DNA from 2 places in the Stanieria cyanosphaera PCC 7437 genome. Region 1 is predicted to be linked to the other one. Evidence: riboswitches for the same ligand, from Rfam matches in the RefSeq annotation. Region 1 holds a riboswitch; the other holds the start of a gene.
What was found. Region 1 has a riboswitch for cyclic di-AMP ahead of ntrB (nitrate ABC transporter permease). Riboswitches for the same ligand answer to the same signal wherever they lie in the genome.

Region 1 (7,893 bases):
CGCCAACTTAATAGTTGCGCAGTTACTCTTTTTAGAAGCCGAAGACCCAGAAAAAGACATTTATCTTTATATTAATTCTCCTGGTGGTTCGGTTTCTGCTGGCATGGGAATGTTTGATACCATGAATCAAATTCGTCCTGATGTCTGTACAATTTGTATTGGGTTAGCTGCTTCAATGGGTGCATTTTTACTAAGTGCAGGTGCCAAAGGTAAGCGCATGAGTTTACCCAATTCGAGAATCATGATTCACCAACCTTTAGGTGGCGCACAAGGACAGGCTACAGATATTGAAATTCAGGCAAAAGAAATTCTCTATCTCAAACAAAAATTAAATCAACATCTTGCCGATCATACAGGACAGCCTCTGTCAAAAATTGAAGAAGATACCGAAAGAGACTTCTTTATGTCTGCTGAAGAATCAAAAGAATATGGTTTAATCGACCAAGTTATTAATCGTCGTCCTTCGGCTTCTAATCCTCCTGCTAATTAGATTGAATAAAGATTTTTAATTAATTGTCGGTCTTGTTTCAAACAGCAAGATCGATTTTTTTGCTCAAGTTTAAATTCTTTGTGCTTCCTTCTTATCATCATCATAAGAACCAAATAAAGCATCTAAATTTGATCGAGACTGAAGAATTTGAGCCAATTGAGCGATCGCTAAAAATCAATACCTTCTTAATTAGTGCCACAATTTTACTCGCTCCCATCGTTGCTTGGTTCTATCATGAAGACCGACTTACAGGAATGATTGTAGCTTTAGCTTTCGGAGCTTTTAGTCTGTGTCTGGCCTCTGCAACATAAGTCTTTATTAAAACGACAGATGCGTTTTGGGACTTTAACTGTAATTGAATTAATGGCGTTATTGTTGAGTGCGCTAGTTGCGATCGCTGGCAACAACACTATCCCATGATTTACGCTTCAATCGATCACTCAGTAAAAAAATAAGAGCAAATTATTTTGTATTTTTGAGCTTTTTTAATAGTTGAAGTGTTCTATCATCTCGATCGCCATGAAAATACCGATCAAGGACACGAATAAATATAGGCTCTGCGGAAACTTCAGAAAATAATGTCATAGACGATTTAAGTTTGAGATCATCAGGATAACCAAAGATTTCTGAAACTGTTTTTCCTTCAATGGCAACAATCGTATTTGCACATTCCAAAATTCTCGCTCCTAAAACTGGATGATTAAGATAGGCGATCGCTTCTTCGGGGCTTTTTATGGCGTAATATTTTGAAGTTGTACTTTGAGCTAATCCGTCAAGCTGAGGAAATGTGTACCACATCCAATGCGATCGCTTGCGACCATTTTTTAACTCTGCCAAAACGCGGTCGAAAACTTGGTTTTGTGTGTTGATGAAACGATTTAAGTCAAAAGGATCTTGTTCGCTCATTTTGGTCACTTGTTTTTACCATTAATTGCCCACAATTAACTATAGTGTTCCAGAAAATCTAAAGCTTTTTTTCTAATCTCATAATATTCTTGAGAATTTTGTAGCGAGGCGCGATCGCGGGGATGGTCAAAAGGTACAGTAATAATTTCTCCAATTTTTGCTTCCGGACCATTAGTCATTAAAATAATGCGATCGGACATATAAATTGCTTCGTCTACATCGTGGGTGATCATCATGACTGCTTGTCGATGATTTTCCCAAATTTCTAGTACTTGTGCTTGCAGTTTCCTTTTAGTTAAAGCGTCTAATGCTCCAAATGGTTCATCCATCAGTAACATTTTCGGGCGAGTAATCAAAGCACGGGCAATTCCTACCCTTTGTTTCATCCCCCCAGAAAGTTCATCAGGATATTTATCGGCAGCAGCAGTTAAATTAACCATTGCAATATGCTCGTTAACTAAACTGACTTTTTCGGCACGCGTAGCTTTTTTTAAGACTTCATCTACTGCCAAACGAATATTTTCTCGTACAGTTAGCCAAGGTAGTAGGGCATAGCTTTGAAAAACCATCATCCTTTCTGCACCAGGCTTACGAATTTCTTTTCCTTCTAGAGTTACCATTCCAGAGGTTGGTTTATCTAAACCAGCAATTATTCTCAATAAAGTCGATTTACCGCAACCAGAGTGACCAATTACGGAAATATATTCTTCTGCACCAATCGTTAAATTAATTCCATCAAGAATTACCGTCCGACTACCATCAGGTTGAGGAAAAGATTTAACTAGATTTTCAATCACTAAAAATTCTTCTGAATTGTAATTAGTAGAGGTATTACTAGTAAAAGTGCTGGAATAAAACATAGTTAACTCCTTTAAAAATTAAAATATTTTTCAACAAAAAATTTACGACATAAAAAATAAACCAGGTGCATTCGCCCTAATCTTAAAACTATTGAGATAACCAACTGGATCGCTAGGATCGAAAGCTTTATTGTCGATAAATGTTTCGGCTGGCTCAACTTTATAATCTTCTGTCGGGCATTTTATGCCCATTTCTCCAGCAATCTCTCGATATAAATCCGTTCGCCAAGCTATCCGCGCAATTTGATCAGCATTCTTGGGAAATTGACGAATTTGTTGCCAACGTGTCGATTGAGTCATCAACCAAAGATTGTGTGACTGCCATAAAAAGGTGGAATGATCGTTAGGAATACTCGAAACTTCAGCAGGAAGATCGAAGAAGAGAGTGGTGTCTAGACTTTTAACAATCCGCTTCTGATCATCAAAACCACCATAGTTATAATCACCAACAATTCCCGCTCTAGTTAATTCAGGTTTTGCCCCAGTAAAAGAACGCTCGGAGATAATTTGGGCTACTTCTTCGAGATTTTCTGGTTTACTGCAATATTGGCAAGCTTCGATCATCGCCTTGACTAAAGAACGATAAGTTTTAGGATTCTCGTTAATAAAAGATTCCATCACTGCCAAAAGGCGATCGGGATGTCCTCGCCAAAGTTCTCTTCCTTGAGCAAAAGTAAACCCAATACCCTCATTGCCTGAAATAGCACGAGTATTCCAAGGTTCTGCCACCATATAAGCTTGCATCGCTCCGATCCGCATATTCGTAACCATCTGGGGTGGAGGAGTAATAATAATGCGAAACATTTCGTCAGGATTTAATCCAGTAGCTGCTACTAGATAACGGGCAAAGTATTCATAAATAGCAGAACTCAGTACTACAGCCCAAACTCGCTTTTGTTCGGGAGCTTTTTGAAAATAACCAGCAAAATCGCTGCCAAATTGCTCCAAATCTCCTTGATAATCTTGCCAGGGACGAATACCTGCATCCCATAACTCTTTACTCATAGTCATGGCGTTACCGTGACGGTGAATAGTCATGGCAGCACATAAAGGAGCATGACGCGCGCCTTCAGCACCCGCTCTAGCATTCATCACTGCCCCAGAAACTACAGGAGAAGCATCGAGGCGACCAAAAATTACGCCATCACGAGAATTTGCCCAACTTGATTCGCGACTTAAAGTTACATTCAAGCCATACTTGCGAAAAAAACCTTTCTCCCAAGCTATAGCAAAGGGAGCGCAGTCGTTAACAGGAACATAACCAATAGTTAGATTGGGTTTTTCTAAACTTTCAGGTTTGACGATTGGTTCAACTGCTAAAGCTTCCTCGGTTAAAACTTTGGGAGCTTTACTGCCACTAATAGCACAACCAGAAATTGCCATCATCGACGCAGTTGCGGATAAGCCTTGTAAAAAGGCTCTACGTTTTAGTTTTTGATTCATCTCAATACTCCAAATTATCTCTTGACTGATTCTAGTAACTAAGAACTAGCAGGACGATGGGTTACCCAGATTTGGATTAATCCCAAAAGGTAGTCAAGGATCAAGCCAGTTATACCAATTACAAATACAGCCAAAAACACCGAACTAAGATTGAGACGACTCCATTCATCCCAGACAAAAAAGCCAATGCCAATTCCACCTGTGAGCATTTCTACTGCCACGATTACTAACCAAGCAATCCCCAAACTAATCCGTAAGCCCGTAAAAATATAAGGTAGGCTAGCAGGCAGAATAATTTTGACAATTTTTTTCCAGGCTGGCATCTCTAGCATTTGTCCTACGTCTTGATATTCTTTTGGGACGCTAGATACTCCTAGAGCAGTATTAATAATAGTTGACCATAAGGAAGTAATAAAAATAACAAAAATAGCAGAAGGATCGGCAATATTAAAAATAGCTAGGGCAATCGGTAACCACGCCAACGGTGATACGGGTTTGAGAACTTGAATTAGGGGATTGATCGCTAACATTGCGCTTCTCGACATCCCAATTAAAAATCCTACAGGAATAGCTACCGCAGCCCCAATTAAAAAACCGATAATAACGCGTCGTAAACTAGCTAGTAATAACCAACCAAGACCAAGATCTCCTGGTCCTCTACGATAAAATGGATGAAAAATATAATCTAAATTCTCCATCAATGCTTGTGGAGGTGTGGGCATTAATTCAGGTCGAAATAAAGCGATCACCCACCAAACAGCAATTAATCCTAAAAATCCTGCTGCTGGTAGTAAAACAGTGTCTCGAACAACTACTGGCTTGATACGTCCCCAAGCCACTTGCCCCGCTACAGCAAGGGTTGATAAATTCATTTATATTACCCCCATTAGTTAAAATATAGATTCAACCAGTACAATTAAGGAATACTGATGAGGATAATTTGTTAAAAGATTTTCCTTCAGTTTCCTCCCAAAGCCGACGAGGTTAGCTGACGGGCTAGGACTGAGAGATGTCCTTCTCTACTGATAACTATAGAGATTAGCCCCCAATTTGGTTCCCCCGTTTCTGTTTCAGAATTAGGCTTGTTATCAACGTATTATATTTGCAACTTTTTAGGCTGCATATAAGCAATTAGATAGATTTCGCTCGGCTTTTGGTGGAGTATCATTCTGCCAACCAAGCCATTCAGTATATAAATCTTCTACTACTGATTCGGTTACTGTAGAATTCAATAATCTAACTATGATGGTGGTCAAGTAAAAATCATTAACAAACTGATGTCCATAACCGATGACTGTACCTACTTCGCCAGTTGCTTTATGTCGAACGCGATCGCCAATGTTAAACATATACTGATTCTCCTAATGACTAGCTAGGCTATCCTAGGTATCATTTAGAATTATCCCAATTGAGATAATTTTCAGAACCCCGAGACAGCTTAATGTAGAGAGTATTTAGCAGCCAAGGATACTGAAAACAGCAATTATAGTGCTATCTGTTCAGTCTCCTCTCAAAGCCGACGAGGTTAGCTGACGGGCTAGGACTGAGAGATGTCCTTCTCTATTTACATCGATAGAGATACGCCCCGAATTTGGTTCCCCCGCTCTTGCTTATTTTATTAAGCAAGGATTAGGCTAACTTACTCTAGATTTAAACAGAAGTTTAACACATTTTTTCAAAACGGGTAGTCAAATTTGCTACTTATTTTTTTTTCTAGGTTTCTTCTCCCAAACACGCGCCCCCACCAAAAACTAAATATTGATGAAGAGAATCATAATTAAAGGCTTTGCCACGAGCTTTGGCTACAAAAGTTCTTCCTTCTAGATATTCATCAACAGTTGTTTCTCGACCATAAACTTCAAAATCAATCACCTTTTTACCTCCAGAATAACAGCTAAGGCGATCGCTTAGTTTGGGCTGGCTTTTTAGCGCAACTGCACCACGATCAATCATACATAGTCCACCAGCAAAATTTAATTGATGTTCTCCTTGCTCATCAATAACTTTAACTTCATGAGCAAATTTGTATTCATCGGCAAAAGGACCTTCCACAACAGTTTTGCGGACAATTTCTTGACCTCCAGAATAACAGACTAGTACTGCATCGGTTTGGACTGGTTTAGCCTCCACTGGCTGAAGTCCATATCCTAAGATAAGCATTACTGAAATCAATAGACAAAGCACTATTTTCATATAGCAATCCTATTTGATTTGTGAACATAAATTATTGTCAAAAGGCAGAGGGCAGAAATAAAAACTTAGATTCAATTGATTTAGCCTCGCTTTTTCAACAAACGTAAAACAATCTTTTCAAATTCAATCCAAACAAACATCAACAGACTAAAACCGACACAAATTCCTAATTCTGTAGGACTCAACCAATGAGTATTAAAGAAATTACGTAACGGTTCAACGTAGATTAGAAGTAGTTGTAAGATGGTAGTTAAAGTAACTGCTCCTAAAACATAGGGATTAGAAAAAGGATTGATTTGAATAGTCAATTGGGTATCAGAACGAATTGCCAGGGCGTGACCCATTTGTGCTAAACATAAAGTTGTAAAAACCATAGTTTTCCAGCGTTCTGGATTACCATCAGCTTGAGCGTGATTATAAGCCCAAACCATCAGTGCGATCGCAAGAATGGCAAAAATAATCCCAATTCTGACCATATAAAGTCCTAAACCACGAGCAAAAATACTTTCTCTGGGACTATAGGGTGGGCGTTTCATCACGTTGGGTTCGGCGGGTTCTACTGCTAATGCCAGCGCAGGTAAACCATCAGTAACTAGGTTCATCCAGAGAATTTGTAAAGGAGAGAGTGGCACACCACCTAAACCAATCAAAGGTGCAGCAGCAATCGTTAAAACTTCACCAATATTACTGCCCAAAATATATTTAATAAAACGACGAATATTATCGTAAACTACTCTGCCTTCTTCCGTCGCAGCCACAATCGTAGCAAAATTATCATCCAACAAAATCATATCGCTGGCTTCTTTGCTGACATCTGTTCCTGTAATACCCATGGCAATACCGATATCAGCTTGTTTCAGGGCTGGTGCATCATTGACTCCATCCCCTGTCATGGCGACAAACTTACCTCGTTTTTGAAGTGCTTTAACAATCCGAAGTTTATGTTCTGGAGAAACACGAGCATACACACTTACTTGATCGACCGCTTCTTCTAATTCCAAGTCAGACATTGCCTGTAATCTTTGTCCTGTCAATACCTGCTCGTAGGGACTAGCAATACCTAGTTCCGATGCGATCGCCATAGCAGTTAATTGATGATCTCCTGTAATCATCACAGGACGAATTCCTGCACTTCGACAACGTTTGACAGCTTCTTTAACTTCGGGACGAGGTGCATCAAGCATTCCAATTAAACCTAACCAAACTAATTCCCGTTCAGTATTTTCTTGATCTTCTGCGTCGGGAACACTGCTTAGAGGTTTGTAAGCAAAACCCAGTACCCTTAAACCATTACTTGCCATGCCGTCATTTTCAGTTAGAATGTGCTGTCTTTGTTCAGCAGTAATTGGAACTAACTGGTCTTTAAGCAAAATGCGATCGCAACATTCTAAAATTAATTCTGGTGAACCTTTGGTGAACATGGAGTAAGAGCTTGTTCCGTCTCCGTTATCAACAATCACAGACATCCGTTTTCTTTCAGAAGAAAAAGGAAACTCTCCCATCCGAGGCATTTTACTGTCTAGATTTTCTTTAAAAATTCCTGCTTTTCCAGCTAAAGCGAGTAACGCGCCTTCAGTTGGATCTCCTAAAATATGCCATTCTGTTTGTTTGGGGGTTTTTTTCTGTTGTAGTAGAGCATCGTTACACGCTACACAAGCAAGCATTAGTTGTTGAACTTCTGGTTCGGTTTGCAGTTGCTGATGCTGCTTACTTAAAAATTCTCCTACAGGGTTATAACCTTCTCCTGTTACGTTAAAGTGATAAGAACCTGTCTCAACTTTCTGCACTACCATTTTATTTTGAGTCAAAGTTCCAGTTTTATCGGAACAAATCGTAGTTACCGAACCCAAAGTTTCTACTGCTGGTAGTTTACGGATTAAAGCATGGCGACGCACCATTTTTTGAGTACCAATGGCTAAGGTAACTGTCACTACCGCAGGTAATCCTTCTGGAACAACGGCAACTGCCATACTTAACGACACTTCCAACAATTGTTCAAAA
Region 2 (7,893 bases), 1.8 Mb from region 1:
ATAGATTTTTTAGCACCTGCAATAGCATTCCCCATTGCTTTTAACCTTCAGAAATGGGGTTGGCGACTTCAGGCGAAACGTCTAGTGATTCAGACTTTAGAGGAAATTGAAACGAGAATGAAACCCGCTACTTCTGAAACAATTACAGATAGACAATAAATATAGCACTATATATTCATCTCAGTTTTAAATTTTAAATCTGGAGTATTCCTTTAGTTACAGTAGAAAAAAGACAGTCATGTAAACGGCAGATACTAGTAATTGAGCGCCCATCACAGGTAAACCATAACGAAGAAACTTTTTAAAAGAAATTCGTCTACCGTGTAGTTCAGCAATTCCTGCTGCAACAATATTAGAAGAAGCACCTACCAAAGTACCATTACCTCCTAAAGTTGCACCAAACATCATCGCATAAAATAAAGGTAAAACTTCAACGGGTATTTGACCTGCAAAATCGGGAGATAATATTTCTGAACCAACAAAACCAACATTAACTAAATACTGTTTGAGTAAAGGAATCATTGCTACTACTAAAGGAATGTTGGGAACGACACTTGATAACAAACCAACAAAAGCAATTAGTAACAAAGAACCCAAGAAAATATTTTGACCAATTATTACTCCCAAAAATCCTGATAAACTATTGATTACCCCTGTTTTTTCTAGTCCTCCAATTAAAACGAAGACAAACATAAAGAATAGAAGAGTACTCCAATCTACATCTTGAAGAATGTTATTAACAGTATCAATTTTGGTAGATTGCGCTAACCATAAAGCTAAAGCAGCACCCATTAATGCTGTAGCAGGGGGAGGAATTGGAACAGGTAATAATTCACCAATGACAAAAAATAATAGAACAAAGCTAATAATTAATCCACCCAACATTAAGACACGAGGATGATTAATTTTTGGGTGGGGTAAATTTGCTAAGGTGTCTAGTTTTTTATTCCAGATATCTCTAAACAAAAATGGAACTAGTACTACAATAGTGCCTACTGCTAGTACTCCACCTAAACTTAAACGTGATAAATAATCAGTAAAACTAAGATTAACTGCATCTCCTACTAAAAAAGTAGCGGGATCTCCTACTAAAGTGAGTAATCCTGCACTATTTGCTACTAGTACCATCAAAACTAATAAAGGTACAAAATCAACCCCAATTTCCTCGGCAATTGGCGGAACTAAAGGAGCAAGTAACATTACAGTCGTAGCATTTGGTAAAACTGCACAAATGGGAGTAGTTATTGCCACGATTGCAAGTAGAAGTCTCTTTCCTTGTCCTTTAGCAAGGATAACCATTTGAGTACCTAAATAATCAAAAACTTTAGTTGGTTCAAATGCCCTGACTAATACCATAACTCCAAAAAATAAAGCTAGGGTAGAGTAACTTCGACTGATGTATTCTACTGCTTCTGTCAAAGTCATGATGTGAGCAAAAATTAAGACTAAGGCACCTAAAAATGCTGCAATGGTCAGATGAATCTTTTCTGTCATAATTGCTGTAATGACAGCCACAAAGGTCAAGGCGGTAACTAAAGCCGGCATAGTAGATGAAATCATATTTTCTAGAAATTAATGTAATTAAGCAGAAAGTTGACGTAGATAATTTCTACTATTGATACAGATATTGATGAGTATTAATTAACTATTTATCTCTAGTATTTTTTGTATTTACTGAACTTTTACTTGAGCTAATTTAGTTAAAAAAAATAATTAGGAGCAATAATGAAAAACTAATATAAAACAATGCTATTAAGCATAAGGTTGAGCCAAATCAAAATATAAGGCTGTTTTAAACTTAATTGGTCAAGATAATTGTTTGTGGAAGAATTTATACTTAATTCCATTGGCAATGTCTCACAATTAAGCGGTTAGGTACAAAACACAGCAGTACCAATGAGCAAAACTGATGAGTACAAGACATTGCAGAAATGTTGACTCTTCAGTCCACTCTCAATGCCTACGGAGTTAGCTGACGGACTAGAACTGAGAGTTGTTCTTTTTCACAGATTAACAATGAAAATTAGCCCCAGATTATGGTTCCCCCGTTTCTTATAAGCTTAAGTAATTAATTAAAATTAATAGCTTAAGAATTAGGCTGACTTACTGTAACTTCTTAGCAACTATAGCACAATTATTTACAATTAATAAATAACTTTTGTAACCAAGAGCGATCGCTTCTGCGCCAGCGAAGCTGACCGCACCTGCTGCTACTTCGTAGTCGCATATGTGCCTTTTGTTTAGCAAGACTGCTTTTGAAGAGATTAATAACTTGATTAAATCACTAATCTTCTAAACCTGGTCGTGACATAATTAATATTCTTTTTTTATTGAGTTGACGCAACCAAAATCCTCCAAAGACAGCACCAATCAAAGCTATCCATCCTGTCAGTGGTTGTAATAATAAAAAGCCACCAATTCCTAACATTAAACCAAATAATAATAAACTAGCTGCTACAACTTTGAGGAGATCTCTACCTAAATCTTGGGCCGATGGTAAACCAGTCCGTTCTCTTTGACGTTGCCAACCAATTCCTCCTGGACGAACTCGACGATAAAAATTATCAAGGACGGCATCAGTTTCTGGAGGAGTAAGCCACATAACAGTCAACCAAATAATCGCTGTTACCAAGGAAATAAACATTAAACGCCCACCAAAATCAGCAAAAATTTGATTAAAACCAGGAAAAACACTAGTAAATAGTCCAATACTAAATCCACCAATCATTGCTGCTAATTCGGCTGCTGCATTAATTCGCCACCAAAACCAACGCAAAATTAGAACTAAACCTGGACCAGTTCCGATCGCTATCACTAAACGAAAAACTGTGGTAATATCAGTAGCATAAAAAGCTGCGATCGCTCCTAAAACAGTTACCAATACTGAAGCTATTCTTCCTGCCAATACTAATTCAGCTTGAGTTGCATTAGGATGCAAAAAACGCAGATATAGATCGTTAGTCAAGTAAGATGCACCCCAATTAATCGAAGTAGAAACCGTACTCATAAAAGCAGCAATTAAAGAAGCTACCACTAATCCCAACATTACAGGGGGCAAAAAATCTAGCATTAATTTGGGATAGCTTAATTCGGGATCTTCTAAATCAGGATAAATAACAATTGCTACTAAAGCAACAATAATCCAAGGCCAAGTACGGATAATATAGTTCAAAATATTAAAAAACCAAGAAGCTTTTTCTGCTTCAGCTTCATCTTTAGCAGCTATTAAACGCTGTATAAATTCTCCGCCACCGTCACTACGACGAAATGACCACCATTGAACTAATAAATAAGCAGCAAACGTACTAGCAGTAATTCCTGCTGCATCATTCCAACTAAATCCTTGCCACCCTAATTGCACTGGAAAGAATGATAATACATCGATTGCAGTTGCTTGTTGAACTTGTGGTATTAATTCGGCAATACCACCCACATGATTAACTGCGTAGATAGCTACTACTACCGCACCAATTAAAGCTAAGAAAAATTGAAAAAAATCAGTTGTAACTACTCCCCATAACCCAGAAAACCCAGAATAAATCAGCACAAAGATGCTAACTCCGACTACACTCCAAATTTTAAGGTTTTCTCCAGGATTAAAGCCTAAACTTTGCCATAACTGCAATGCATCAACTACTTTAACCATAGCTAACATGGCATAACCAATTCCAATACAATTAATCGGAACTGCAAACAAAAAAGCTTTAGTTGCCCTTAAAACTGCTGCGGTTGTTCCGCCATAGCGTATCTCAGTTAATTCGGCATCGGTAACTATTTCTGAACGTCGCCAAAGTCGGGAAAAGATGTAAATTAAAACAACATGAGAGATGCCAAAACTCCACCATTCCCAATTACCAGCAATACCGCGACTAGCAACAATACCACAGACATAGAGAGGAGTATCAATCGAAAAGGTAGTTGCAGCCATACTTGTTCCTGCTAACCACCAAGATAAAGAACGTCCAGAAACGAAAAAATCAACTAAACTAGTGGCAGCACGACGAGATAAGTACAAACCTATTCCCATCGTAACTAACAAATACAATACAACGATGAGCCAATCAATTAGATGCATTGAAATTAAATATTAGTGCATTTTTGTTTAACGCGATCGATCAGTCTAAGCCTTTCTTCAGTAACTTGATCCATCTTTTCTAATAATTTTAAGATTTGCTTAGTACCAGACGAATCAGCTTTAATTTTGACACGCTCTTCAAATAAATGGGCTTTTTCAAGTAACTTTTGCGAAATTTCTTGGACTACATTAATTGATTTGCTACTAATTTTTAAATTCTGATATTTTCCTGCTTGTTCTCGTAACCTTTTAGCTCCTTGTTCGTATTCTATTTTAATAGTAAAAAGTGGAGCTACTTCTTCAATATAGCGATGCTTTTCAAATTGATAAACTTGATTTTCGTTGTGATAAATTGTTTCTAATAAAGAAGGACAGTCAAATAAATCAACATTAATATCAGCTTGAGCAATATTTTGCTTTAAACCGACCAAATTTAACCCAAAAAAAATCAAATTTACTCCAAGTACAACAATTATCAGAGAAAAAATAAAAGTTAAAACAAAGGTAATTGTAGTTACAGCTAATTTTAAATTATTATATTTGAGTTGGTAAGTATTATTTAAAATAATATCTATAAGTTTAATTAATATAAATATTACTACTAAAGTAAAAGCAAAAACTAGTACTAGGGCAAACATAATTGACCGCTAAAAATTGTTTTTCATCAAGTTTACCCATTATATCTGGACAATTTATCATTGTTTGGAGGTTACTTTACTTTGAGCAAACAATCAATCTTGGACATTAATTAATATCAAGTCCGTCTATTCTATACAAACAGAGGTATTTTGCGAAATTATTTATTGAATTTAGAATGACCATTGAGCAATCGTACTTCATCTAAAAAATTATGAAGCTTATTTTGCCTTAAGTCTAAAGTTATTCCTCAACAAACAAAACGAAGAGAGTGAAAAGATAAACTGCGGTTTTTCAGGGCTTCAGGGTAGTGAATTAAACACAAAAACAATATAGCGTTTTTGATATTGATAAGGTAAATCTCAATCAACTATTAATCATGAAAAATCAACCATCAACCCGTATCTTAAGGTGTATCTCATAGAAGCGAAAACGGTTATAAATAGTTAATTTGAAATCAAAATTGTTTACGTAAAAACAGTTAAGTATTTAAGCATAATTATTTATACATTTTAAATTTCCTCCTGCCCTCTTTCTCCTCCTGAGCGAAGCGAAGGACTACTGCCTTATCTGTACTAACTAATTAATTTTGCCCGACTACTTAATTTAACTAATTTCATCAATTAGGATTAATCAAATACTTCTCAAACATTTAATTGCTGTCAACAATAACAGCTAAACTGGCTTGCTCAAAAGCTCTGCAATTTCTAACTTCATTTCTACAGTGAAACTTGGTTGACTAACTGCTGTTATTTTGGATTGCTCTTGTCGTAAAGTTTGAATGTCTTGTTCTAAATCTCGAATATTTTTAGCCAAAATTCTAAATACTTTGGTATAAACTTTCAGTTCTGCCATAATTCCATGCCTTCAATTCTTGTTTCACAGTAAATATCCTGAAAAAGGATGTTAGAAAAAATTATTTTAACCAAGTTTATTCTGCATATGACTACTTAAGTAATTTGCACATATACAGATGAACATAAATCACAGCTATGAAGTTTTTAATTGAACTTTTTGTAATATTTTGTATATTTACTTAACTTTTAAGAATGTAAGTTATTTAACTAATGAGGCTTTACTGTTATATTTACCAAAATTTATGACCGTCAAACAATTATCGTTGAAAAATCTAAAAATTTGTCGGAGGGTCATCCATGTATAAAGGAATAACACCAACAAATTTATTGCTTTGCAGACAGTTCTATCATCTATAGCAGTACGCTTGCTTTTAGGTTAAGACACACAGAGGTTTCCTCTGAAAGTGTAATCGACTAAGACGGCAACAGAGAACAACATAATTTCCTAATATTTTCCCGTAGTGCTATAACCTCAAAGACAAAATCTTCTTGACATTAATTTAGTTTCAATAGATTTAACTCAAAACAGATAACCAATTTTCTGCTTCTTCCCAACCTAAACCCTTGCGAATGATCATTGGTTCTTCAGTAGTCAAATCTAAAATTGTTGATAATTGAAATCCTGGTTCTACACCATTATCAAGGATAAGATCGACAGATTTATCTAAAACATCAAATAATCTAGCTTTTTCTACGCCAATTGTTGGAAATTCTCCTTCTTGGTTCGGTAGATGAGCCGAAGTAGAAATAATGGGATTGTCTAAAGCTTTTAATAAGTCTTGACACACTTGATGATCTGGTACGCGAATACCCGTAGTTTTTCGTTTTGGACTCATTACTAATTTCGGTACTAATTTGGTGGCAGGAAGTAAAAAAGTATACGCACCTGGAATTAAATGTTTCATAATTCTATAGGCGCGATCGCTTACCCAAGCATATTGAGAAATATTTGATAACGAAGAAGAGATAAAAGTCAGGGGTTTATCATTGGACATTTGTTTAATTTTTCTGACTCGTTCTACCGCAGATTTAGCATTAAGATCGCAACCGATCGCATAAACAGTATCGGTAGGATATAACATTACTGCACCTTTTTTTAAAGCAGTGGCAATTGCTTCAATCGAACGAGGTTGAGGATTATAGGGATTTAGTTCGTAAATAGTAGCCATGTTCAATTCCTAATAATGAGAAAATATGTTTATCAGCTTTGATAATTAAAATCCTTTGAATAGTAGTAATGGTAAAGTGTGTTTATTTAGAATGTCCCACCGGAATCGCTGGTGATATGTGTTTGGGAGCATTGATAGATTTAGGTCTTCCTTGGGAGTATTTAATAGATCGATTGAACAGTCTTAGTATTTCTCAGGAATATCAATTAAGGAGTGAACAAGTTCATCGTCAAGGACAATTAGCAACAAAAGTTCATATTGATTTACAATTAGCAACTAAACATAATCATCATCATGCTAGACATTTACCAGAAATTACACAAATTATTACCACTGCTGGTTTACCACCACGAGTAACTGATTGGAGTTTGCAAATTTTTCACCAATTAGCGATCGCAGAAGGGGCAGTACACGGCATTGCTCCAGAAAAAGTACATTTTCATGAGGTGGGTGCAACCGATGCCATTGTAGATATTGTGGGAACTTGTTTAGGTTTAGATTGGTTGGGAATTGAGCGTTTATACTGTTCGGCTATGCCTACAGGCGGTGGTATGGTTAAAGCGGAGCATGGGTTATTACCCGTTCCTGTGCCTGCGGTTTTAAAGTTATGGGAATTAAGAAAAGTACCAGTTTATAATAATGGTATCAAAAAAGAGTTAGTTACGCCTACAGGAGCAGCGATCGCGACGACTTTAGCGACTCGTTTTGGTGATCCGCCAGCAATGACAATTGAAAAGATTGGTTTGGGTGCTGGTTCTTTAGATTTACCTCTGCCAAATATTTTGCGGTTATGGTTAGGAACTATTGATGAACAAGAAAACACCATTACCAATCAAACGATCACCCAAGAAGAAATTACAGTTTTAGAAACACAAATTGATGATCTTAATCCTCAAGCGATCGCTTATACTTTAGAACAATTATTAGCAGTAGGTGCTTTGGATGTTTTTACTCAAGCCATAGGCATGAAAAAATCTCGTTCGGGTATTTTATTAACTGTTATTTGTCATCCAGAGCAAGCAGTTATTTGTGAAGAAATTATCTTTAGAGAAACTACTACTTTAGGCATTCGTCGCTTTAGTCAACAAAGAAGTGTTTTAGACAGAGAAATTCAAACAATTACAACTCAATATGGTGCAGTTAGAATAAAAATTGC

Region 2: another riboswitch for cyclic di-AMP. It lies ahead of STA7437_RS01995 (ArsB/NhaD family transporter); the one in region 1 lies ahead of ntrB (nitrate ABC transporter permease).

What each region holds. Positions count from the first base shown of each region.
Region 1 covers NC_019748.1:2,310,652-2,318,544, reverse strand. The annotation lists gene clpP (ATP-dependent Clp endopeptidase proteolytic subunit ClpP) at 1-490, shown strand, start outside; gene STA7437_RS10115 (hypothetical protein) at 619-801, shown strand; gene STA7437_RS10110 (DUF1810 domain-containing protein) at 953-1,396, opposite strand; gene STA7437_RS10105 (ABC transporter ATP-binding protein) at 1,432-2,256, opposite strand; gene STA7437_RS10100 (CmpA/NrtA family ABC transporter substrate-binding protein) at 2,299-3,699, opposite strand; gene ntrB (nitrate ABC transporter permease) at 3,738-4,571, opposite strand; cyclic di-AMP (ydaO/yuaA leader) riboswitch at 4,658-4,792, opposite strand; gene STA7437_RS10090 (hypothetical protein) at 4,812-5,048, opposite strand; cyclic di-AMP (ydaO/yuaA leader) riboswitch at 5,199-5,345, opposite strand; gene STA7437_RS10085 (hypothetical protein) at 5,413-5,859, opposite strand; gene STA7437_RS10080 (cation-translocating P-type ATPase) at 5,973-7,893, opposite strand, start outside.
Region 2 covers NC_019748.1:468,737-476,629, forward strand. The annotation lists gene STA7437_RS01990 (hypothetical protein) at 1-159, shown strand, start outside; gene STA7437_RS01995 (ArsB/NhaD family transporter) at 217-1,560, opposite strand; cyclic di-AMP (ydaO/yuaA leader) riboswitch at 1,944-2,077, opposite strand; gene STA7437_RS26415 (hypothetical protein) at 2,104-2,247, opposite strand; gene STA7437_RS02000 (sodium:solute symporter family protein) at 2,285-4,075, opposite strand; gene STA7437_RS02005 (hypothetical protein) at 4,081-4,713, opposite strand; gene STA7437_RS02010 (hypothetical protein) at 5,387-5,566, opposite strand; gene STA7437_RS02015 (L-threonylcarbamoyladenylate synthase) at 6,084-6,737, opposite strand; gene larC (nickel pincer cofactor biosynthesis protein LarC) at 6,806-7,893, shown strand, end outside.